2 regions of the Pseudomonas sp. NLJ1 genome follow, and region 2 is predicted to be linked to the other one. Evidence: riboswitches for the same ligand, from Rfam matches in the RefSeq annotation. Region 2 holds a riboswitch; the other holds the start of a gene.
The links. Region 2 has a riboswitch for thiamine pyrophosphate ahead of thiC (phosphomethylpyrimidine synthase ThiC). Riboswitches for the same ligand answer to the same signal wherever they lie in the genome.
Positions count from the first base shown of each region.

Region 1 (12,178 bases), 2.3 Mb from region 2:
CTGCAACGCGGCATACAGCCTCGCCAGCCGCTGCGCTTGGTAATAAACGGTTACCAAGTGCTGGCGCTTTGCAATTAGCTATCAATCAGGGCCGACCTACACTCCTCCCGATCCTTCGCCCGAGAGACCGCCCATGACCGCCTCGCCTTTGCTCACCGCCTTCCTGCCGCTGGCCCTGGGCATCATCATGCTCGGCCTCGGGTTATCACTGACCCTGGCCGACTTTGCTCGCGTGGTGAAGTACCCCAAGCCAGTGGTGACAGGCCTGGTTTGCCAGATCCTGCTGCTGCCGCTGGTGTGCTTCCTGATCGCCAACGGCTTTGGCCTGGAGTCGGCCCTGGCAGTGGGGCTGATGCTGCTGGCCGCGTCGCCAGGCGGCACCACGGCCAACCTGTTCAGCCACCTGGCCCATGGCGATGTGGCATTGAATATCACCCTGACGGCGGTCAACTCGCTGATCGCTATCCTGACCATGCCACTGTTGGTGAACCTGTCGCTGAGCTGGTTCATGGCATCGGACCAGGCCATACCGCTGCAGTTTGCCAAGGTGATGCAGGTGTTCGCCATCGTCCTGCTGCCGGTAGCGCTGGGCATGCTGATTCGCCGCTTCGCACCCGCTTTTGCCGCGCGCATGGAAAAGCCGATGAAGCTGGTGGCCGCGTTGTTCCTGGCGTTCACCATCGTTCTGGCGCTGGCCAAGGACTGGCAGACCGTGGTTGCGTACGCGCCGGTGGTAGGCCTGGCCGCGCTGCTGTTCAACCTGCTGAGCCTGGGCGTAGGCTACTGGGTGCCGCGCCTGCTGAACATTCCCAAGCGCCAGGCGATTGCCATCGGCATGGAGATCGGCATACACAACGGCACCTTGGCGATTGCCCTGGCATTGAGCCCTTCGCTGCTGAACAACGCCACCATGGCGGTGCCGGCGGCGCTGTACAGCCTGATCATGTTCTTCACCGCAGCGGCGTTTGGCTGGTGGGTGAGCCGCGGGCATGTGGCGGCGCAGCCCAAGGGGGAAACGGTTAACTGATGGCCTTTGCAAGCGCTCCACGTACCCTGTGGGAGCGGGTTCACCCGCGAAGAATCCAACCTTGTGCGTGGCACCGGCTGCGCCGGTGTTCGCGGCTGAAGCCGCTCCCACAGGGTCTGTGCTGACTCAATGGGTCATATGCAGTTCCATCATGGAGGGCTGCTCACACGAGTCAGATGCAAGTCCCTGTCACGACTGGCTGCGCTTACGCTTCAACTGCTGCTTCAACACCTTCAACGGCGGTGCATAGAAAAACCCGAACGACACACTCCCCGTACGCCCTTTCACCGCATGGTGCAACCGGTGCGCGCGGTGCAGGCGCTTGAGGTAGCGGTTGACCGGCCGTGGCTTGCGTGGCCAGTGCCGGTGAAAGAACCCATCATGGGCCACGATATACAGCACGCCATACCCCGCCACCCCGCCGCCCACCCACTGCAAGGGCGCATGACCACCCTTGCCCAGGGCCACCAGCACCGTAGCGATCAGCCCCAGGGCCACCAAGTACAGGTCATTGGTTTCGAGCATGCCCAATTGCGGCTCATGGTGCGAGCGATGCAGCCACCAGCCCCAGCCATGCATGATGTACTTGTGAGCCAGCGTGCCAACGCCCTCCATGGCCACCAGGGTGCCGAACAGTACGGCGAGATTGAACAGCATGGAACGGTCCGGGGGATGGCAAGGGAAGGCGCAAGGGTACCGATTGCCCGCGTTTTTTTCCATGCAGGCGTGACCGGTTGCAGGCCCGGTGCGGATGAACCCATTGTCATGTTTTCACCCTTGACCTGGCCTGCGACGGGGCGTAAGGTCCGCGACGCAATTTTGCATCCCTGAACAGGAGCCCTGCATTGGACAGTAGCCCCAGTCGCATGCGACAGGCCCACGTGGCGCGCTAGTCAGGTAGTGTCCTGCACTGTCTGGCCGGCCTGGCAAGACGGTGGTTTCTTGTAACCCTCCTTTTCTTCCTTCCCCTCCATGGTCCTGCGCATTTTCTGGTTTTTCAACCACGCCAGCTGATGGCGTTCATGCGGGCGCGTGCCCGTGGAAGAGGTTTGCTATGGATTGGAAAGTATTTCTGCTGCGCGTCAGCATCGCTTTGCTGCTAGGGGCGCTGAGTGGCGCCGAGCGTCAATTGCGCCAGCGCTTGACCGGGCTGCGCACCAATGCACTGGTTAGCACCGGTGCCTCCCTGTTCGTGCTGATGACCCAAGCGGTGCCGGGCATGGCGCCGACCGACGCATCGCGTGTCGCCGCGTATGTGGTGTCGGGCATCGGTTTTCTCGGTGGCGGCGTGATCATGCGCGACGGGTTCAACGTGCGTGGCCTGAACACCGCCGCCACTCTGTGGTGCACGGCCGCGGTCGGCGTATTGTGCAGCCTTGGGCTGCTGCTGGAAGCGACGCTGGGTAGCCTGGCGGTGCTGTGCGCCAATATCCTGTTGCGCGATATTGCCCAGCGCCTGGACCGCCAGGACGTGGTGCCGGCCAGCGAGGTAGAGCAGCATTTCGAGGTGCGCATCGTCTGCCGCGCCGAGGACGAGATCCAGGTCCGCAGCCTGATGTTGCAAAGCCTGGGCGACCCGCAGCTGAGGCTGCAGTCACTGCACAGCGAAGACCTGGCGAACCCCGCACGCCTGGAAGTGCGCGCCGAACTGCTGGGCACCGCGCAGGCGCCAGCGCAACTGGAGCAGTTGGTCAGCCGGGTCAGCCTGGAGAAAGGTGTAAGCTCGGTGCGCTGGCAATTGCAGCCGCAGGTACTGGCTACAGACTAGAACGAAAGGACTTCTTCATGCGCATTCGCCCTACCCTCGATCAAGACATTCAATGGCTACCGGGCGTCGAACGCTCGGCTGCGCAGGCCTTTGCCGCCTGGCCGGCACTGGCCTGGCTGGCGCAGGGTGACGTGATGGATTGCGAGGCACACCGGGCGTTTGTCGACGCAGGCGGTAGCTGGGTGGTCGAAGACCTGGATGGGTGCATTCTGGGGTTTGCCTGTGCCCGGCTCGAGGCTCAGGCGCTGCACCTTCATGAAGTTTCGGTACGCCTGGAGGCCCAGGGGCAAGGTGTAGGGCGCAAGCTGCTGCTGCAGGTGGCCGATGCGGCGCGCCAGGCGGGGGCGCGGGAGCTGACCTTGACCACCTTTGCCGATGTGCCGTGGAATGCGCCGTTCTATGCGCGGTTGGGGTTCGAGGTGATTGATGAGGGGCTGCTGGATGCTCGCTTGCAGCAGATTCTGGCCGGCGAGCGTGCCCATGGGCTTGAGGGCCGTTGTGCGATGCGCCTTGGTGTAGATAACTAGACCCCGGGGCCGGTACAGGCAACCCGGGCTTTCATTCATTTACACCCACTACCGAACTTTCTGCCAGGCAATACCCATCCCGCCCCTGGCGCTTGGCCTGGTACAGCGCCGCATCCGCCGCGGCCATCAGGCGCTCGGCCGTCACCCCCTCTCGCGCCAGGTCACCCACAGCAATCCCCGCACTGAACGACACCCGGCCAAGTGGGCTGCCCACATGCTCCAGCAGCTGCCGGCGCAACAGCTGTTGCACCTCCTGCACCAGCAGCTCCGCCCCGCGAGCATCGGTATCGGGCAGCAGCAGTGTGAACTCCTCGCCACCATAGCGCACAGCCAGGTCGGCCGGCCGCTTCAGCGCCTGCTGCAGCACCTCGGCAAAGCGCCGCAGGCACTGGTCGCCCGCGGGGTGCCCATAACGGTCGTTGTAGGCCTTGAAGTAATCCAGGTCGAGCATCACCAGCGCCAGCGGATAGCCCTTGCGTCGTGCCCTGCGCAGCTCCGACTCGAACACTGCATCCAGCCGTCGGCGGTTACCCAGGCCGGTCAGGCTGTCGGTCAGTGCCAGAGCCTTCAGGGTCTGATGTGCCTGGTGCAGCGCCCGCTCGATGACAATACGCTCGCGCAACTGGCGCAACACCACGCCACCAAAGGCCGCCAGCCCCACCAGCAACAGCAGCAATACCGCCACCGACTTGATCGCATCGTGCCGCCACGGCGCGACGATCGACTCCCGCGACAAGCCCGCTTCCACCACCAACGGGTAGCTGGCCAGCGCTCGATAGCCATACAGCCGTGGTGTGCCGTCCACCACGGCGACCGCTTCGGCCACCCCTTCGCTTGCATGCGGCAGGTGAAGGCGGAAAATTTCACTGCTGCTCAGGCTGCGGCCCACCACCTGCTCGACGAACGGCCGCCGTACCAGGATGGTGCCGTCGCGCTTGGCCAGTACCAATGCGCCGCGTTCGTCGATCTTGAAGTCCCCGTAGTAGCGCACGAACCACTCCACCTTGATGGTGCCCAGCAACACCCCGGCGAAGCTGCCATCGGCATATTGCAGGCGCCGTGAAATGGGGATGATCAGGTCGCCAGTGGAACGGCTGCGCACCACCGAGCCGATGTGTATCCCGCGGTTGGGATGGTCGCGGTGGTAGATGAAGTAGTCGCGGTCGGCATTGTTGGCATTGGGCGGGACTACCTCCTGGTCAGTCACGATCCAGCTGCCATCCGGACCATACACGAACAACCCGTGCAGCTGCGGCATGATGCTTTTCTGCTGCACCAGCAAGGTATGCAGGCGCGGCCGGTCGATATGCTCGAAGCCGTCGCCTTCCAGGCGCTCGGCCAGCGCCGCGGTAATGGCGTCGACCTGGCGGATGGCGTCTTCGGCATGCTGCGCCGTGGCCCGGGCCAGGTTGGTGACCATGTTCTCGGCATTGGTGAAGGCGTGCCGGTAATCGCGCCAGATACGCCAGCCTTCCACCACGACGAAGGCCAGCATCACCACCAGCATGAACGCCAGTACCAGGCGGAAAAGCGCCACGGCGCGGCCCTCGCCGGTTAGCGCGAAGAGCCCGTCTTCATCCTGTTTCCTGGCTGCACACATTGAAATCCCTAGCCATACCGCGTTCGCCGCCTTTCACTATAGTTGAGCACCATCTGCACGCAGCCGGCCAGGAAAAAGATTAAACCTTTGCCCCCCGTTCACCCTCAACCGTACGCGACACTGAGGTCGCGCCACGGTTTAAGGAGTGAAGCATGAGCAGTCTCTTCATCAAGCGCGTCGGTTTTTCCATGGTATTGGGCTTGGCATCGGTACACGCGATGGCGGCAAGTTCCGATGACTTCGTCGAAGCGGCCACCGAGGCCGGTATTGCCGAAGTGGTAACCGGCAAGCTGGCTCTGGAAAAAACTCAGAATGCCGAAATCAAGACCTTCGCCCAGCAGATGGTCACCGACCACACGCAAGCCAACCAGAAGCTTGGCGACATCGCTCGCAAGCTCGACATTTCCGTACCTGACGAAGCGGCCATAACCGACAAGGTCAAGAAAATGATCCTGGAATGGCGGGAGGAGTCGTTTGACAAGTCCTACGTCAACAACCAGGTCGACGCTCACGAAAAGGCGGTGGAGCTGTTCAAGAAGGAAGCGGCATCGTCCGACAAGGCTGAACTGAAGGCCTTCGCCAGTGAAACCCTGCCCAAGCTCGAACAGCATCTGGAGCATGCCAAGGCGCTTCAGGCCAAACACGGCAAGTGAGGCCCGCCATGAGTAACGATGCATTGAAAGCCGAAGTGCTGACTCGCCTGCTGCACGCACACCCCCAAGGGCTGGGCAAGGAGGTGCTGGACAACTACCGGGGCGAGAAAGCCGTTGCCGGCATGCTGAAAACGCTGCAGGAGGCCGGTTTGATCCAGGATGGCAGCGTGGCGGTTGGCAGCGACCACCAGATCAGCGTGAACTATCCGATCAAACTCTCGGCTGCGGGCGTGGAGGCAGCCAGGCAGGCAGAGCCCTGAGTCGTGTGAGCGGGGCTTGCCTGGCCAAGGGCTCGAGCCAGCCTGCCCCGAGCAATGCCGTCTTGATCGCAGGGGCCGCTGCGCGGCCCTTTGCGACAATGCCAACTTCATGGGTGTTTTTCGACGTCCCGCGGTGGCTTGGCAGGCCCTTGCGGGTCGACTTGTGGATCTTCCACATCGGGTGAATCGGGATCGAAACCCAAGTCCTCGCTTCTGTTCGCCTGCTCGGACGAATGAGGCCCTTGGGGATGTTTGCCTGGCTGTTCTGGTTCGGGCATGAGGCTATCTCCGGTGAGTGTCTAGGGAAGAAACCACCGGCGGTGAAAAGTTTGATTAATCTGCATTCACAGCTAGCCGAGCGCGGCATTCAACCAACGCTTGATCACGCTCCTTCAGTTGTTCCTCGAGCCGCTGGAGTTGCCGAGCCTGTTCCGCGCACAATTCGCGCCTGGTCTCCAGGCTCTGTACCTGCATATCCAGCTGCCGGCGCATTTCCTCGCTGGCACCCTGCGCCTGGGCCAGGATCGTGCGCAAGCCCTGAATCTGCGCATCACGCTGCTCCAGCAATTCATCCTGCGCCCTGCAGGCGCTGGCGGCCTGGCGATGTTCACCCAGCAAGCGCTCGTTGTCGCGGTGCAGGCGGGTCAGCTCGTCCTGTTTGACGATCATGCCCTGCTGCAGTTGACGCACCTCCACCTGCACTTGTTGCAGCTGCGCTTCGTGGCGGCGCTGTTCCTGCTCACGTTGTTCGCGGCTGGCGTTGCGGTAGTGCTCCAGCGCATCGCGGGCATGACGGTGCTTGTCTTCCAGTGACTTGACCTGCTCGTCCTTGTCGGCCAGGCGCACCTGCATCTCGCCCAGCGACTGGTTGAGGCTGGCACTGCGCAGCTGTTCGGCCTGCAGGGTGCTTTGGGTGGAAAGCAGTTTTTCCGATTCGGCGGCCAGTGCGGCCACATCGATCTGATGCTGTTGATGCGCCGCAGCCAGTGCCTGCTGGGCAATGGCCAGTTGTGACTCCAGTTGTTCGCGCTGCCGAGTGAAGGCGCTTTCGGCCTGCTCGATCTTCAGGTCGGCCTCGTCCTGCAACTGGGTGGCCAGTTGCCCGACCATTCGGCTAAGCACGTCGCTCAGCGCAATGCCGCCCTCGGAGGCCACAGGCTGCTGGCCGTTCAACTCTTTCAGGTAGCGGTGAATCGTGGTCTTGGAGCCGGTGTTACCCAGCTCGATACGTATCGCATCGATGCTGGGGTTTTCGCCCCGGGCAATCAGCGCCTGACGCGCCTGCTGCACTACAACCTTGTTTATACCGCCCCGGGCCATGCTTGCTCCTACGATTTTGTACCGTGTTATGTACCATGTAATTACATACCAATTATGGCGACAAGCAATTGCCCGTGCAAACATTTCCTATGGTAGAATAATCACGGCTTATCGCATGTGAGTGGGTCATGGAGGCTGTGCAAGGGGATAAAACAGTACGCCAGACAGCAAAGCGCCCCGCTCGGCTTCAAGCCGGCGGGGCGCTGCAAAACGCTGTCGCAGCTAGCGTCAGGTGTAGTGTTCAACCCTGGCAGGTGTTCTACGCATCAGCACCTTGCCACTGCGTACCGACACCAGCGCATGCCCCTGGCTGCGCACCATCTCGTAATCGTCTGGCGCGGACAGCAGCAACAGGTTCGCCGGGCGCCCCACCTCGATGCCGTAGCGCTCGCCCAGGTTCAGGGTGCGGGCGCTGTTGTCGGTGATCAGGTCCAGGCAGCGCTGCAGGTCTTCGTAGCCAAGCATGTGACAGATGTGCAGGCCGGCCTCGAGAACACGCAGGATGTTGCCGTTGCCCAGCGGGTACCAAGGGTCGACGATGGAATCCTGGCCAAAGCACACGTTCATACCAGCCCGGTCGAGCTCGGCCACGCGGGTGACGCCGCGGCGTTTCGGGTAGTTGTCGAAACGCCCTTGCAGGTGAATGCTCTCGGTCGGGCAGGACACGAAATTGATACCCGACTGCTTGAGCAGGCGAAACAGCTTGTAGCAGTAGGCATTGTCGTACGAGCCCATGGCCACGGTATGGCTGGCTGTTACCCGGGGGCCCATGCCGCGCACCCGCGCCTCTTCGGCCAACACTTCGAGAAAGCGCGACTGCGGGTCGTCGGTCTCGTCGCAATGCACATCCACCAGGCAGCCGGTACGCTCGGCCAGGTCCATCAGGAACTTCACCGACGACACACCCTGGTCGCGAGTGTTCTCGAAATGCGGGATGCCACCTACCACATCGGCACCGATGGCCACCGCCTCGGTCATCAGCGCCCGGCCGTTCGCGTACGATTCGATACCCTCCTGGGGAAAGGCGACGATCTGCAGGTCCAGCAGGTGGCGCACTTCGTCACGCACTTCGGCCATGGCCTTGAGCGCGGTCAGGGTGGGGTCGGTGACATCGACATGGGTGCGCACGTGCTGGATGCCATGCTCCACCAGCATGCCGATGGTCTTTTTCGCGCGGTTCTTGATGTCGTCGTGGGTGGTGATCGCCTTGCGCTCGGCCCAGCACTCGATCCCTTCGAACAGGGTGCCACTCATGTTCCACCGCGGCTCGCCGGCGGTCAGCGTGGCGTCCAGGTGAATGTGCGGTTCGATAAACGGCGCTACCACCAGGTTCTGCCCCGCGTCCAGATCATCGGCAGCGCGCACTGCCACCCCTTCTGCCTGGGGCAGAACGGCGGCGATGCGTTCGCCGCTGAGCTCGATGCGGAACAGGCCAGGCTTGCCGCGCAGGCGTGCGTTGATGATGTTCATGATGCGTCTCCCTGGGCTTTGCGAGTGGCCCTACCAGCATAGTGGCCCAAGCCTTGTGGTATTTGCTACCGGCCCTATCGCCGGCAAGCCAGCTCCCACGTTTTGCGCAGGCCTCAGGGCTGTGGTTTACCTGTGGGAGCGGCTTTAGCCGCGAAGAGTCCAACGCGGTGCATGGCACCGGCTGCGCCGGTGTTCGCGGCTAAAGCCGCTCCCACAGGGTCCCTGCTAATTCAATGAGTTATGTGCAGTTCTATGAGAGCTGGCTTGCCGGCGATAGGGCCGATGCAGGGCAGCAAATCAGGCTCCGTCCAACCCCATCTGCCAGAAATCCGCCTCCAGGCTGGACGCCTGGCCGAAAATCCCCACCAGCTCGGCGAACCGCTGCTCGGTCATGCTTCGTGCCGCCAGTTCATCCAGGTGCTTGCGCGCCGCCGCTGCAACACCTTGGTAGCCCTCCCCGGCATATTCGCCGATCCATTCGCGGTACGGGTGATTGCTCAAATCGCCGATGCGCTCGGCCAGGGTTCGGCCGATCTCGGCATAGCCGATCACGCACGGCGCCAACGCCACATGCAACTCCAGCAGGTCACCCGCTGCACCGCAGTCCAGCACATAGCGGGTATAGGCAACCGTGGCCTGGTGTTCAGGCGCGGCCTCGATATCGGCCTGGGTCAGGCCCCAGCGTGCACACAGCCGCAAGTGCAGCTCGGTTTCATCCAGAATCGCCGCCAGCCCGGCCTGTGCGGCGCGGATGTCGGCCGGGCGACGGCTCTTGTAGGCGGCCAGCGCCCAGGCGCGGGCGAACTGGATGAGGAACAGGTAATCCTGTACCAGATAGGTACGGAAGGCGGCTTCGCTCAGCGTACCCTCGCCCATCTGGCGCACGAATTCGTGGTCGACGTAGCTGTTCCATTGCCGCGTGGCGGCAGCCTTGAGGCGGTCGAAGATATCCATGCTCATTTGTCCTCCGGGTAGACGGCATCGAAGAAGGCAAGCTCCAGTGCCACGGTGCGCTGGTAGAAGTCCCCCGCCAGCGCGGCATCCTGTGGGCCGACGCGGTCGAGTTCGGCTTGCAGGAAGGCAACGAAGTCCTGGAATGCCGGGTTGTCGTGCAGGGTGATCCATTCGGCGTGGACGAAGTTGTCCGGCGTCGGTTTTGGCGCCTTCAGCGCCCAGTCCAGATACAGGCCTTCGGCGACGTTGAGCACCGCCAGCGCTGCTGCATAGGACCGGGTGGCCGCCGCTTCGCGCATGATCGCCTTGAAACCGGCGGTCGGCACGGTGTCAGCCGGCTCGCTGCGTTGTGCAGTACTGACCCCAAGGGCCTCGAAGGCGCGCAGGAAGTAGGTGTTCTCGTCACTGCAGATCATCCCGGCAAAACGACCGAAGCGCAGGCGCGCCTCGAAGGTGTCGGCGGTGGCGATGGCTGCGCCCAGCAGGGTCAGGAAGCTGTCGAGGAAGCGGTGGTCCTGCACCAGGTAGTCAACCATGATCGGGTCCGGCAGGCTGCCGTCGCACAATTGGGTGACGAAGCGATGGCCAACGGCCGCCGACCAGGTCGGCTCGCTGCGGCGGCGCAGGGACTGGCTGAAACGTTCGGTCATGTTGCTGTCCTTGATGGGGGTGACAGCGAGACCGCGGTATTTGGCATGAACGGGCCTCGCAGTGAGGCCGGCAAAAAGGCAGGTTTCAAGTCCCATCCCTTCGCCGGCATGATCCGGATCAGGTTCGAAGGGTCACCGCGCTGCAGCATTTAGCGGTTTCTCAGCCCGTTGCCAGGCTCCCCTTGGTGGCGCTCAGGTATACCCCAGGGCGCCGCTGCTGTCACCACCCAATCTGTGGGCAATGGGGGACCCACTAGTGGGGACCTTCACCCGTTTTTGACGCTACGGTATTTAGCGCACATCAGGCGCCACAAGGATTTGTTTAGAAACACATTCCTCGTGTTTGGGTTGGCATACCCATTGCTCCAGCCCCAGAAACGGGCAAAAAGCCATTGATGGCCGCAAGCCATGCTGTCGCGAACGAGGCAAAAGGCAATGAAAACACCCGCCGTGATCCACCCTGCCAGGCACGCATTCCAGCTTTCCACCCTCACCACGTTGATGCTCGGCCTTGGGCTGGTCACGGCTACGGCAGCTCCACTTGACGACAACAGCATGCCACCGCCAACCGACCCGTCGGCCTACACCAACCAGCCGGCTGACCCGACCCAGGCCTTGCTGGACCTGTACAACATGCCAGAGGCAAATCGAGGCTCACTCGAACTGACTGATGGAGTGTACGGCGACCGCGACACGGTACGCGCAAACAACGTGCTGCCGCCGGCTCTGCAAACCGGGGAAAAATACCCCACCAACGGCAAACCGAGCCCGCTGTACGGGGCGCTGCCATTTACCCAGCAGTTACTGCTGTTCGAGGAGTTCGGCACGGAAAGACTCGACCCCACGCTGCCGCCGCCCGCTCTGACCTTCCCGGTGCCCACCTTGGGCGCGGCACCGGCGCAGGACCCTAACGTGGTGGCCCGCAGCGGCCCCAGCGGTACAGCCCTTGAAGCGTTCCTCAAACAGCCGGGCCTGTACCCGTTCCCGACCCAGTATTCCAACGTGCTCGACCGCAACCCCTGGAAAGCGCAGATCGAGATGTTCCTCAACCGCCAGCCGGTCGGTTCGCCTGCGGAAGGCCGGCCGCCAGGAAAAGGCTGGTCGCACCAGCGCTGGAACGAGTTCTATCCGCAGGCAGGGTTCAAGACTGCCCAGGCCGGTGCGCGCATCAATCTCGGCCTGCGTGACCGCAAGCAACTGCACAACTATGCGGTTGGCGAGTTTGCCCCGGGCGGCCTGTACTACCAGACCTCAGATATCCCGAACACGCTGGGCACCACCAAGGGCATCGACACCCGCTTCCACCCGAAAATGCCACTGCAAAACCACAAATCGCTATGGACCTTCGACGGGACCTTCCCACCCAAACTGCTGATGGCGCGCTATGGCCAACCGATCCTCATGCGCCATTACAACGCGCTGCCGATCGACCCCTCGGCCAACGCCGGGTTTGGCCTGCATACCCTTTCGACCCATGAGCACAACGGCCACTCCCCTGCCGAAAGCGATGGCTATGCAAACGCCTACTTCTTCCCGGGGCAGTACTACGATTACCGCTGGCCATTGCAACTGGCCGGCTATGACACCATCAATACCCGTGCCGAAGACCCACGTGCCGCGTTCCCTTGCTCGGCGGGCGAAACCTTGTTCGTCAATGATGCCAACCCCGGCCTGAAAACCTGCCAGAACGGCAGTATCAAGATCCGTGGAGACTGGCGCGAAACCATGAGCACCCACTGGTTCCACGACCACATGATGGATTTCACGGCGCAGAACGTCTACAAAGGCAACGCCGTGATGATGAACTACTACAGCGCCCTGGACCGTGGCAACGAGGCGCTGCAGGATGGCGTCAATCTGCGCTTCCCCAGCGGTTCGGGCATGCCGTGGGGCAACCGCGACTACGACGTCAACCTGGTGATCGCCGACAAGGCCTGGGATGCCAACGG
Region 1 covers NZ_CP137735.1:5,560,896-5,573,073, reverse strand. The annotation lists gene R9B85_RS25100 (bile acid:sodium symporter family protein) at 134-1,027, shown strand; gene R9B85_RS25095 (sterol desaturase family protein) at 1,217-1,684, opposite strand; gene R9B85_RS25090 (MgtC/SapB family protein) at 2,082-2,795, shown strand; gene R9B85_RS25085 (GNAT family N-acetyltransferase) at 2,813-3,322, shown strand; gene R9B85_RS25080 (sensor domain-containing diguanylate cyclase) at 3,354-4,922, opposite strand; gene R9B85_RS25075 (DUF4142 domain-containing protein) at 5,075-5,575, shown strand; gene R9B85_RS25070 (hypothetical protein) at 5,584-5,835, shown strand; gene R9B85_RS25065 (DUF6021 family protein) at 5,943-6,113, opposite strand; gene R9B85_RS25060 (DNA-binding protein) at 6,169-7,155, opposite strand; gene codA (cytosine deaminase) at 7,384-8,625, opposite strand; gene tenA (thiaminase II) at 8,923-9,585, opposite strand; gene R9B85_RS25045 (TenA family protein) at 9,582-10,229, opposite strand; TPP riboswitch at 10,308-10,422, opposite strand; gene R9B85_RS25040 (Ig-like domain-containing protein) at 10,665-12,178, shown strand, end outside.
Region 1: linked by a shared signal. The riboswitch ahead of R9B85_RS25045 (TenA family protein) and the one ahead of thiC (phosphomethylpyrimidine synthase ThiC) in region 2 are both predicted to bind thiamine pyrophosphate.

Region 2 (12,178 bases):
GTGATGCCTTCGAAATCCAGCTCACCACCGCGAATGTACGAAGCCGCCCAGTTGCGCGACTTCAGCCCCCACGGCAGGCCGCTTTCCGGCACCGGCGGCGGCGTGAAGGTGAGCGGTTGTGCGCGCCAGGTGGCGTTCTGCTGGTCAAGGCGGTAGATGCGGTCGTCGTCGCGGTCGGACACGCCCCACAGCCCGCCCCGGCATTCCACCAGGCCAGACAGGTTGCCACCGCGCATGCCTTCGATCGGGTGCTCGGCGCTCAGCTTCAACTCTGGCCAGTTGCCCGCCAGGCTCGGCAGGGCAACCAGCGCCAGGCAGGCAGTCAGAAGCCGCGGAATCAAACCATGACCTCGGCCAGGTTGCCCTTGGTTTCCAGCCAGCTCTTGCGGTCGCCCGCGCGCTTCTTGGCCAGCAGCTTGTCCATCAGCTCGCAGGTGGCCTGCACATCGTCCAGGGTCAGCTGCACCAGGCGCCGGGTGTTCGGGTCCATGGTGGTTTCGCGCAGCTGTGGCGGGTTCATCTCGCCCAGGCCCTTGAAGCGGGTGACCTGTGGCTTGCCGCGTTTCTTCTCGGCCACCAGGCGATCGAGGATACCGTCACGCTCGGCCTCGTCGAGGGCGTAGTAGATTTCCTTGCCCAGGTCGATGCGATACAGCGGCGGCATGGCCACGTACACATGCCCGGCCTCGACCAGCGCGCGGAAGTGCTGGACGAACAGCGCGCACAGCAGCGTGGCGATGTGCAGGCCGTCGGAGTCGGCGTCGGCGAGGATGCAGATCTTGCCATAGCGCAGCTGCGCAAGGTCGGTGGCCCCCGGGTCGACGCCAATGGCCACGGCGATGTTGTGCACTTCCTGGCTGGCCAGGACTTCGCCACCGTCCACTTCCCAGGTGTTGAGGATCTTGCCACGCAGCGGCAGGATCGCCTGGAACTCCTTGTCGCGTGCCTGCTTGGCCGAGCCACCGGCCGAGTCACCCTCGACCAGGAACAGTTCGGCGCGCATCGGGTCCTGGCCGGCGCAATCGGCCAGTTTGCCGGGGAGTGCCGGGCCCTGGGTGATGCGCTTGCGCTCGACCTTCTTGCTGGCCTTCAGGCGACGCCCGGCGTTGCTGATGGCCAGCTCCGCCAGCTGCATGCCCAACTCGGGGTGGGCGTTGAGCCACAGGCTGAAAGCGTCCTTGACCACGCCGGAAACGAAGGCAGCCGCCTCGCGCGACGACAGGCGCTCCTTGGTCTGCCCGGAGAACTGCGGGTCCTGCATCTTCATCGACAGCACGAAGGTGATGCGCTCCCAGACGTCTTCCGGCGCCAGCTTCACGCCGCGCGGCAGCAGGTTGCGGAACTCGCAGAATTCGCGCATGGCATCCAGCAGGCCCTGGCGTAGGCCGTTGACGTGGGTGCCGCCCTGGGCGGTAGGGATCAGGTTGACGTAGCTTTCCTGGATGCTGTCACCGCCTTCGGGCAACCACAACAGGGCCCAGTCCACGGCCTCCTTGTTACCGGCCAGGCTGCCGCAGAACGGCTCGTCGGGCAGGCGCTGGAACTCGTTGACCGAATCGACCAGGTAGGAGCGCAGGCCGTCTTCATAGTGCCATTCGACCTTCTCGCCGCTGGCCTTGTCCTCGAAGCTGACCAGCAGGCCCGGGCACAGCACGGCCTTGGCCTTGAGCACGTGCTTGAGGCGGCTGATGGAGAACTTCGGCGAATCGAAGTACTTGGGGTCGGGACTGAAGTACACGCTGGTACCGGTGTTGCGCTTGCCAACCGAGCCGACCACTTCCAGCTCGCTGGCCTTGAAGCCATCGGCGAAGGTCATCTGGTATTCGTTGCCGTCACGTTTGACGCGCACGCGCACCTGGGTCGACAGGGCGTTGACCACCGAAATGCCCACGCCGTGAAGGCCGCCGGAGAACTGGTAGTTCTTGTTGGAGAACTTGCCGCCGGCGTGCAGCTTGGTGAGGATCAGCTCGACCCCGGACACGCCCTCTTCCGGGTGGATGTCCACCGGCATGCCGCGGCCATCGTCGCTGACTTCCAGCGAGTGGTCGGCATGGAGGATGACCTGCACCGAACGGGCATGCCCGGCCAGGGCTTCGTCGACACTGTTGTCGATGACTTCCTGGGCCAGGTGGTTTGGGCGGCTGGTATCGGTGTACATGCCCGGCCGCTTGCGGACCGGGTCAAGGCCCGAGAGGACTTCGATGGCGTCTGCGTTATAGGCGCTAGCGCTGGGAGTGGCCATAGGGTCTCGTCGTCAGTCTGGTGAATGCAAAAAGTCAAAATACAGAAAAATCGAGCGCTGCATACTGCCCACGGGCAATGCCGGCGAAGGCCAGCAGTGCCGGCAGGCGTTCGGCGAAGCCCTGGAAGCTGTGATCGCCGCCGGCCTGGATGCGCAGCGCACAAGCACGGTAATAGCGCTCGGCATGGCGATAGTCCAGGGTTTCATCGGCGGTCTGCAGCCACACTTGATAGCGGCTGGCATCCACCGGGGCTGGCACTTCCAGTTCGGCCAGGGTCTGCACGTGGTCGTGGGTCAACTCCCAGGCTTCACCGGTGTAGTGATTGTGCTGGATGCCCAGGTAGCCGTCGAAATGCTTGTGCGGGGTCACCGCCGGGTTCACCAGCAGGGCCTTGAGGCCGTGGCGCTCGGCCAGATGGGTGGCATAGTAGCCGCCGAGCGAACTGCCCACCAGTAATGGCGCGCCAAGTTCGGCGATGGCCGCTTCGAGCTGGGCGATGGCCTGGCGTGGGTGGTGGTGCAAGGCGGGCACCCGCAATTGGGCCGACAGACCCAGTTGCTGCATCACGGCCTCGAGTTGACGCGCCTTGGTCGAAAGTGGCGAGCTGTTAAAGCCATGGATATAGAGGATGGAACCCGACATGCTGCCCCCGGAATCTGTGGCTTCGCGCCCGGTGATAGGCGCAGGGACGCGCAGTGTAGCGCGTTCGCCGGGTTTTGACGCAGTGTCACGGGTTTCGCAACAATTTCTTCACCGAAGTCGCAACCACAGTTCCCTGTAGGAGCGGCCTTGTGTCGCGATGGGGCGCGAAGCGGCCCCAGGGTTGCAGCTTCGCCACAGACATTGCCGGGGCCGCTCTGCGGCCCATCGCGACACAAGGCCGCTCCTACAATTGACCGCGTCTGCAGCCGCAGCTCAATAGCCAGGGCTATCGAAATCGAGCTTCATCTGGAAATCCAGCGCCCGCTCCACTCCAGTCTCCAACCGCCCGTCGGCATGCAGGCGCAGCCAGCGGTATCCAGGCTGCTCGTCGCTCACCTTGAAGTCTTCGCTACCCGCCGCAAACTGGATACAGGTCGACGGGGTGGCCAGCAAGCGCCGACCACCGCGCACTTCATCCCATTCCTGATGCACATGCCCCCACAGCAGCGCCCGCACCTGTGGATAACCCTCGACGATATCGAACAGCGCCTGGGCATTGCGCAAGCCGATCGGCGCGATCCAGGCACATCCGATATCCACCGGCTGATGGTGGAAGCACACCAGGCAGTGCCGGTTGCCCGCCTCTTGCAGGGCTGCCTTCAACACGCTCAGCTGGTGATCTTCCAGCAGCCCATGGGTGGCCCCAGGTACCGCAGTGTCGAGCGTGATGATGCGCCACGCACCGATATCGGTCACTGCCTGCACCAGCTCCGGCGCCACTTGCGCCATGACCCGCGCCTCGTCGTGGTTGCCCGGCAACCAGCGCGTGGGCACGGCAAACGGCGCGGTCAGCTCACGGAACGCTTCGTAGGAGGCCACGCTGGCGTCCTGGGACAGGTCGCCGGTGCACAGCAGCAGGTCGACAAGCGGCTGCTCCCGCTGCACCTGGGCCACTACATGGCGCAGGCTGTCACGGGTATTGAGGCCCAGCATGCTGCCGGCCGGGTCGGCGAACAGGTGGGCATCGGTCAGTTGCACCACATGCACGGGGCGCGATTGGTCTGGCTGCGGCAACGGCCGTCTCCTCGAACGGATTCAGCAGGAATTATGGCTGGGCGACGGTCGCGAGCAAACACCCACGAACGACCTGCGTCACACTTCAGCGAACGCTCGCCAGTTCGTGGCCACAAGCCAGGCAGTGACTCAGCCATTCACCGAGGAACAGGTTGAGCTGGGCCTTTTCGTCCGGCTGGTGCATGGCCTCGTTCGGATAGGGGTAGATGCTGCGCAGGCGCCGGGTGTGCTCGGCACTGACCACTTCGGCCATGCGCGCATCGTGGTACACCTGCACTTCCAGGTGCGGTACCGGCAACCACGGCAGGCTGTGCTCCTGGCGCACGTGCAGGGTGGTGGTGTACGGGCAGGCCAGTACCACATCGAGCACCAGCACGCCGAGCATCTGGTCGCCCTGGGTCATGCCGATGCGGCGCGAGCTCTGGGTGGTGCGCATGTCTGGCAACAGGCGCATCAGCCGGGCGTAGTTGGCCTCGCAGGCTGCCTGCAGCCCGACCAGGTCGACCCGATAACGCTCGCGCAGCAGGTTCACTTCCACATACCTCTTACTTCGTCACGATTCAGCGCCAGCCATTGCAGGCCGATGATGGTCGCCGCGTTGCAGATACGCCCGTCGCGTACAGCCTGCAAGGCATTCTCGAACGACCACACGCGCACACGAATGTCCTCGCCCTCTTCTTCCAGGCCATGCAGGCCGCCCGCCCCTTCGCTGCTGCAACGGCCGAGGAACAGGTGAACGTATTCGTCACTACCGCCGGGCGACGGGAAGTAACGGGTCATCGGCCACAGGGCGGTGAAGGCCAGGCCGGCTTCTTCTTCGGCTTCGCGGTGGGCGACTTCCTCGGGTTGCTCATCCTTGTCGATCAGCCCGGCCACCATTTCGATCAGCCAAGGGTTGTCGACCTTGCCCAGCGCCCCCACACGGAACTGCTCGATCAGCACCACTTCATCGCGTTGCGGGTCGTAGGGCAGCACGCACACCGCATCATGGCGCACGAACAACTCGCGGCTGATCTCACGGCCCATGCCCCCGGCGAACAGCTCGTGGCGCAGGTGCACCTTGTCGAGCTTGTAGAAGCCCTGGAAGCAATTGGCCCGCTTGACGATCTCGACCGCCTTGGGCACCGAATTCAACGTGTCTGACATGGAAATCCTCGTTGCTACATCAACCACATGCTTACCGCATCGCGCCATCCTACTCTGCACGCCTGCCGGTTTCACCCCTTTCCGGCAACCGTTCGCCCACTCGGGACAGCGCGCCTTCTCTCTGTTAGCTTAGTGGCGAACTGAAGGCCGCGCAGACGGTCAAAGGCCGACTTTTCCCTGTTCTGCAAGGATCCTCATGACACTTGTCAAACTGACTTCCGTGGCTGTGCTGGCCCTGGCCCTGGGGGCCTGCCAAAGCCTGTTCACGCCTAACTACCGGGCGCCGCTCGAGGTCAAGCGCGATGCCTGGGAGCATGTCAAACCCGGCTGCAGCGAAAGCGACTGCCCGCTGGTGAACATCGACATGATCCACTTCCCGGCCTTGCCCAAGCTCGATGGCATTGTCGAGAAACGCCTGCTGCAACTGACCGAAGACAACCAGCGCGGTAACGCACCCGCCACCCTGCAAGCCTACGAGCAGCAGTACCTGGCCAGTGCCGACAAGCGCAACAGCAGCTATCTGCAAGCCAAGGTACGTGAGCAGCATGACGGGCTGGTGATCATCGAACTGTCCAGCTACCTGGACAGCGGCGGCGCCCACGGCATGCCCGGGCGCGGTTTCATCAACTATTCGCGCAAGCTGGACAAGGTGCTGACCCTGCAGGACATGCTGGTGCCCGGCCAGGAAGACACCTTCTGGAAAACCGTCGAAGAATCGCACCGCGCCTGGCTGATCAGCGTGGGCATGGACAAGGATGCCGAGTTCATCAAGACCTGGCCGTTCAAACGGTCGCCGCACGTCGCCCTGACGTACGGCGCGGTGGTGGTCAAGTACGAGGTCTATACCATCGCGCCCTATTCCATGGGCCACGTGGAATTGAAGATCCCCTACCCGCGCCTGAATGGCGTGCTCAAGCCCGAACTGTTTCCCGGCCGCGGCTGAAGCTCAGCAGCCCGTGCAGTAGCCCTGCCAGCAGCAATGCCGGCAGGGTCGCCCCCACATCGGGCGCTTGCGCGGCGATCACATGGTACGCCGTAACGCCCACCCCCCAGGCCAGCAATGCCTGCCAGTGCAAGCCATGTACCTGTGCCGGCAGGCGGCGGCGACGGATCACGTAGTGGTCCATCAAGACCACACCGAACAGCGGTGCAAACACCGAACCGATCAGCAGCAGGAAGTTCTCGTACTGTGCCAGCGGCGCCAGCAGGGCGATCAGCGTGCACAGCACGCCAATGGCCAGCGCCAGGTGTTCGACCTTCAGGCGCACCAGCACGCCGGTGGAAACGGCCGCCGAGTGAATGTCGGCAAATGCCTTTTCCGACTCGTCGAGTAGAATCAGCAGCAGTGGAATGCCCATGCCAGCGCCCGCCAGGGCCAGCAGCAGGGCGTTGGCTTCGCCACTGCCGGCGAAGGCCAAGGTGTAGCCCACGCCCAGGCTCATCAGCCAGGTGTTGCCGATAAAGTAGCCCAGTACCGTACCGCCGAATACATGTTTGCCGTTACGGGCAAAACGCGAGTAGTCGGCGATCAGCGGCAACCAGGACAGCGGCATGGCAATGGCAATATCGAAGCCAACGGCCAGCGACATCGAACCGTCGCCGGCGCGGTTCCACAGTGCCGCCAGGTCGGCCTTGGCGAACAGGTTCCAGGTCAGCCACAGGCAAGCACCCAGCAGCAGCCAGATGCCCCAGGTGCGCAGCACCTTGCGCACGAACGCCAGCGGCCCACCGACCGCGAGCAAGGTGGCCAGGGCGCCGAAGCACAGCGTCCAGAGCACAGGGCTGTTCCAGGCACTGGTTTCGCCGAACGCCCGCGCGCCCAGCAGGCTGGCGGCATCGCGCATGACGATGATCTCGAACGCGCCCCAGCCCACCAGTTGCAGCAGGTTGAGCAGCGCCGGCAAGCGCGCGCCGTGGCCGCCCAGGCTCAGTTTAAGCGTGCCCATGGCCGACAGGCCGGTGTCGCTGCCAATGACACCGGCGGCCCCCAGCAGCAGCACCCCCACACCGGTGCCAAGGGCAATGGCCAGCACTGCGCCTGCAAGGCCCAGGCCGGGGGCCAGCATGGCGCCGACCTGCAGCACCATCAGGCCGATGCCGAGGGAAAACCATAGCGAGAACAGGTCGCGGGCGCCGAAGATGCGCTGAGCGATGGGGACCGGGTGGTCGGGGGAGAATTGGCTGGGGGTGGTCATTGTTGTGATCGCCAAAAGGGTTGAGGTATGTGCTGAACCGACTGGCCTCTTCGCGGGTAAACCCGCTCCCACAGGGACCGCACAATGCTCAAGGCAGTGGGATACCTGTGGGAGCGGGTTTACCCGCGAAGAGGCCAGCCGGTTCAATGCAGATGTAAAGTCAGTTACACCTTGTGGTACAGCTGGCTGCCTTCCTGGCGGAACCGCTCGGCCTGCTCGCGCATGCCTTGCTCGACCGTCACATCCACGGTTTCGATCTTGGCCGCGTACTCACGCACTTCCTGGGTAATCTTCATCGAGCAGAACTTCGGCCCGCACATCGAGCAGAAATGCGCGACCTTGGCCGATTCCTTCGGCAGGGTTTCGTCGTGGTAGGCGCGAGCAGTGTCCGGGTCCAGGCCGAGGTTGAACTGGTCTTCCCAACGGAATTCGAAGCGCGCCTTGGACAAGGCGTTGTCACGAATCTGTGCACCCGGGTGGCCCTTGGCAAGGTCGGCGGCATGCGCGGCGATCTTGTAGGTGATGATGCCGGTCTTCACGTCATCCTTGTTCGGCAGGCCCAGGTGCTCCTTGGGCGTGACATAGCAGAGCATGGCGCAACCGAACCAGCCGATCATCGCTGCACCAATGCCCGAGGTGATGTGGTCGTAGCCAGGGGCGATATCGGTGGTCAGCGGGCCAAGGGTGTAGAACGGCGCCTCGTCGCAGCATTCCAGCTGCTTGTCCATGTTCTCCTTGATCAGCTGCATCGGCACGTGGCCCGGGCCTTCGATCATGCACTGCACATCATGCTTCCAGGCGATCTTGGTCAGCTCGCCGAGGGTTTCCAGTTCACCGAATTGTGCGGCATCGTTGGCGTCGGCAATCGAGCCGGGGCGCAGGCCATCGCCCAGCGAGAAGCTGACGTCGTAGGCCTTCATGATTTCGCAGATTTCGTCGAAGTGGGTGTACAGGAAGTTTTCCTTGTGGTGGGCCAGGCACCACTTGGCCATGATCGAGCCACCACGGCTGACGATACCGGTAACACGCTTGGCGGTCAGTGGCACATAGCGCAGCAGTACGCCGGCGTGGATGGTGAAGTAGTCCACGCCCTGCTCGGCCTGCTCGATCAGGGTGTCGCGGAACAGCTCCCAGGTCAGGTCCTCGGCCACGCCGTTGACCTTTTCCAGCGCCTGGTAGATCGGCACGGTACCAATCGGCACCGGCGAGTTGCGGATGATCCACTCGCGGGTTTCATGAATGTGCTTGCCGGTGGACAGGTCCATGACCGTGTCCGAACCCCAGCGGATGCCCCAGGTCAGCTTGGCCACTTCTTCCTCGATCGAGGAACCCAGGGCGCTGTTGCCGATGTTGCCGTTGATCTTCACCAGGAAGTTGCGGCCGATGATCATCGGCTCCACTTCCGGGTGGTTGATGTTGGCAGGGATGATCGCGCGGCCACGGGCGATTTCCTGGCGCACGAACTCGGGGGTGATTTCTTTCGGGATGTTGGCGCCGAAGCTGTGGCCGGCGTGCTGCTCGTCGAGCAGGCCGGCGGCGCGTGCCTCTTGCAGCTTCATGTTTTCACGGATGGCCACGTACTCCATCTCGGCGGTGATGATGCCCTGGCGGGCGTAGTGCATCTGCGAGACATTTGCGCCAGCCTTGGCACGGCGCGGGTTGCGTACGTGGGCGAAACGCAGCTTGGCCAGTTCGGCATCGTTAAGGCGCTGCTGGCCGAAGTCGGAGCTCAGGCCGGCCAGCCGCTCGGTGTCACCACGCGCCTCGATCCACGCCGAACGCACGTCGGCCAGGCCCTTGCGCACATCGATGACAACGTTAGGGTCGGTGTACGGGCCGGAAGTATCGTAGACCAGCACCGGGGCATTGGACTCGCCACCGAAGTCGGTCGGGGTGTCGTCCAGGCTGATTTCACGCATGGGGACCCGGATGTCCGGGCGCGAGCCTTCGACATACACCTTGCGCGAACGCGGGAACGGTTGCACGGACTGCTGATCGACTTGTGCCGATTCGCTTAGGTTGATCGCTTTTTCTTGTTTGGTCATCACAGGCTCTCCAGACGGCTTCCTAGCAGTGGAATGTCGGGGTGAACCTGAAAGGCGCGGACGCACCCTTCATGGGTGCAGTGCCGGATATGGGGGTGCCTGAAGCTGCATGCAGCTGTGACATTCCCGGACCTGGCACAAGAGGCTCCCCGGGAAGGCGAGCAATCTTGTTCCCTACGCAGGCGCTAACCTGATCAGGTTCAACGGGATCCGCAACTTTGCGATCTCAGCCTTTGCTTCAAGGCACCCCGACAAGAACATGCGCAGTCTAGACTGGAGTGGTCGGTGAAGCCAAGCGGGTAAATGCGCGGATGATGAAAGGCACCCCGAGCGATTGTTGCCGGGTGCGCATGGCACTACACTGGCCCGTCGCTCGATACTCAACAGTTCAGTAATTAAATTTCGTACAAGGATTGCCTCTATGCTGCGCAAACTTTCACTGGCGATAGCCGTGTCTTGTGCGTCCAACGGAGTGGTCTGGGCAGCGGACGTGCCCCAAACAGTCAAGACCGACCTGGTCAGCGTCTACCAGGAAGCGGTCGACAACAACGCTGACCTGGCTGCGGCCCGCGCCGATTACGGCGCACGCCGCGAAGTGGTGCCACAGGCTCGCGCCGGGTTGTTGCCTAACCTGTCGGCCGGTGCCGAGATGCTGAACACCCGCACCAAGCTGGACGAACCCTCGGCCACCAGCAACCGCAGCGGCAATACCTGGAGCGCTACCCTGGCGCAACCTATCTTCCGCGCCGACCGCTGGTTCCAGTTGCAGGCGGCCGAAGCGGTCAACGAACAGGCGGCGCTGGAGCTGTCGGCGACCGAACAGAACCTGATCCTGCAAACCGCGCAGAATTACTTCGCCGTGCTCCGCGCCCAGGACAACCTGGCGGCGACCAAGGCCGAGGAAGCTGCCTTCAAGCGCCAACTGGACCAGTCCAACGAACGCTTCGACGTCGGCCTGTCCGACAAGACCGATGTGCTGCAATCCCAGGCAAGCTACGACACGGCGCGGGCCAACCGGATCATTGCCGAGCGCCAGGTACAGGATGCCTTCGAGGCCCTGGTAACCCTGACCAACCGGGAATACACGTCGATTCAGGGCGTGGTCCACACCCTGCCGGTGCAGGTCCCTACGCCCAACGACGCCAAGGCCTGGGTCGAAACCGCCGGGCGCCAGAACCTCAACCTGCTGGCCACCAACCATGCGGTGGTCGCTGCCGAGGAAACCTTGCGCCAGCGCAAGGCCGGCCATGCGCCGACACTGGACGCAGTGGCCAAGTATCAGAAGGGTGACAACGACAACTTCGGTTTCACCAACCCCGCACCGGCCCCCGTTACGCGCTATGGCGGCGACGTCGAGCAGACCAGCATCGGCCTGCAGTTGAACATCCCGATCTACAGCGGCGGCCTGACCAGCTCGCAGGTGCGCGAGGCCTACCAGCGCCTGAGCCAGAGCGAACAGCAGCGGGAAAGCCTGCGCCGCCAGGTGGTGGAGAACACCCGCAACCTGCACCGCGCGGTGAACACCGATGTGGAACAGGTGCAGGCGCGCAAGCAGTCGATCATTTCCAACCAGAGCGCGCTGGAAGCCACCGAGATCGGTTACCAGGTGGGTACCCGCAATATCGTCGATGTGCTCGACGCCCAGCGTCAGCTGTACACCTCGGTGCGCGACTACAACAACAGCCGCTATGACTACATCCTCGACAACCTGAGTCTGAAGCAGGCGGCCGGCACCTTGAGCCCGCAGGACCTTGAGGACCTCAAGCGGTACCTGAAGCCGGACTACAACCCGGACAAGGACTTCCTGCCGCCGGACCTGGCGGCTGCAGCGGCCAAGAACTTCGAGCGTCGCCCCTGAAAGTACTGGACCAAGGCGAGCGCGGTCGCTGTAGGAGCGGCCTTGTGTCGCGAAAGGGCCACAGAGCGGCCCCAGAGAATCAGCAGTGATGCACAGATTGCTGGGGCCGCTATGCGGCCCTTTCGCGACACAAGGCCGCTCCTACAAGGACCGCACCATTGCTGACTCTGTTTAGAAGTCAGCTGATGAGTTTGCCCAACCCATCGAGCAACCGCTGCAAAGCCCCTTGATTGGCCCGCATCACCGCCCTGCCCGCATCACCCATGCGCTGGGCATCCTGCGGTAACTCGACCAGCCTCCGCACCGCTTCGGCCAGCCCGTCGGCATCGTCCACCTGCTGCAACGCCCCCGCCTCGCGCAGCATCGCGCTGATTTCGAGGAAGTTGAACACATGCGGCCCCATCAGTACCGGCAAGGCCAGCGCTGCGGGCTCCAGCGGGTTGTGCCCGCCGGTTGCCACCAGGCTGCCACCGACAAAGGCGATGTCGGCCAAGGCATAGAGGAACAGCAGTTCGCCCATGGTGTCGCCGACCAATACCTGCGTCTGCCCATCGACCGGCGTGCCGGCAGAGCGGCGCACGGTGGTGAACTGTTCGCTGCACAGCGTATACACCGCAGCGAATCGCTCGGGGTGGCGTGGCACCAGGATCAGCAGGGCATCGCCATGCACCTGCAGCAACTGCCGATGCGCCTGCAGGATCAATGCGTCTTCACCTTCGTGGGTACTGGCGGCGATCCACACCGGACGCTGTGCAGCGTCCCACTGCTCACGCAATGCCCTGGCGCGCGGCAACAGTTGCTCGTCGACCTTCAGGTCGAACTTGATCGAGCCGGTGACCTGCACGCACTCCGGGCGCGCGCCCAGGTTACGGAAGCGCTGGGCCTCGGTTTCGGTCTGCACGGCAATCAGGCTCATCTCGGCCAGCATGGGCCGGGTCAGCCTGGCAAAGCGCCCATAGCCACGGGCCGAACGCT
Region 2 covers NZ_CP137735.1:2,228,737-2,240,914, forward strand. The annotation lists gene R9B85_RS10025 (esterase-like activity of phytase family protein) at 1-338, opposite strand, end outside; gene parE (DNA topoisomerase IV subunit B) at 338-2,242, opposite strand; gene R9B85_RS10035 (YqiA/YcfP family alpha/beta fold hydrolase) at 2,277-2,885, opposite strand; gene cpdA (3',5'-cyclic-AMP phosphodiesterase) at 3,159-3,959, opposite strand; gene R9B85_RS10045 (DUF1249 domain-containing protein) at 4,045-4,497, opposite strand; gene R9B85_RS10050 (NUDIX domain-containing protein) at 4,488-5,105, opposite strand; gene R9B85_RS10055 (RsiV family protein) at 5,302-6,048, shown strand; gene cytX (putative hydroxymethylpyrimidine transporter CytX) at 6,017-7,300, opposite strand; gene thiC (phosphomethylpyrimidine synthase ThiC) at 7,465-9,345, opposite strand; TPP riboswitch at 9,500-9,606, opposite strand; gene R9B85_RS10070 (TolC family outer membrane protein) at 9,767-11,203, shown strand; gene waaA (lipid IV(A) 3-deoxy-D-manno-octulosonic acid transferase) at 11,382-12,178, opposite strand, start outside.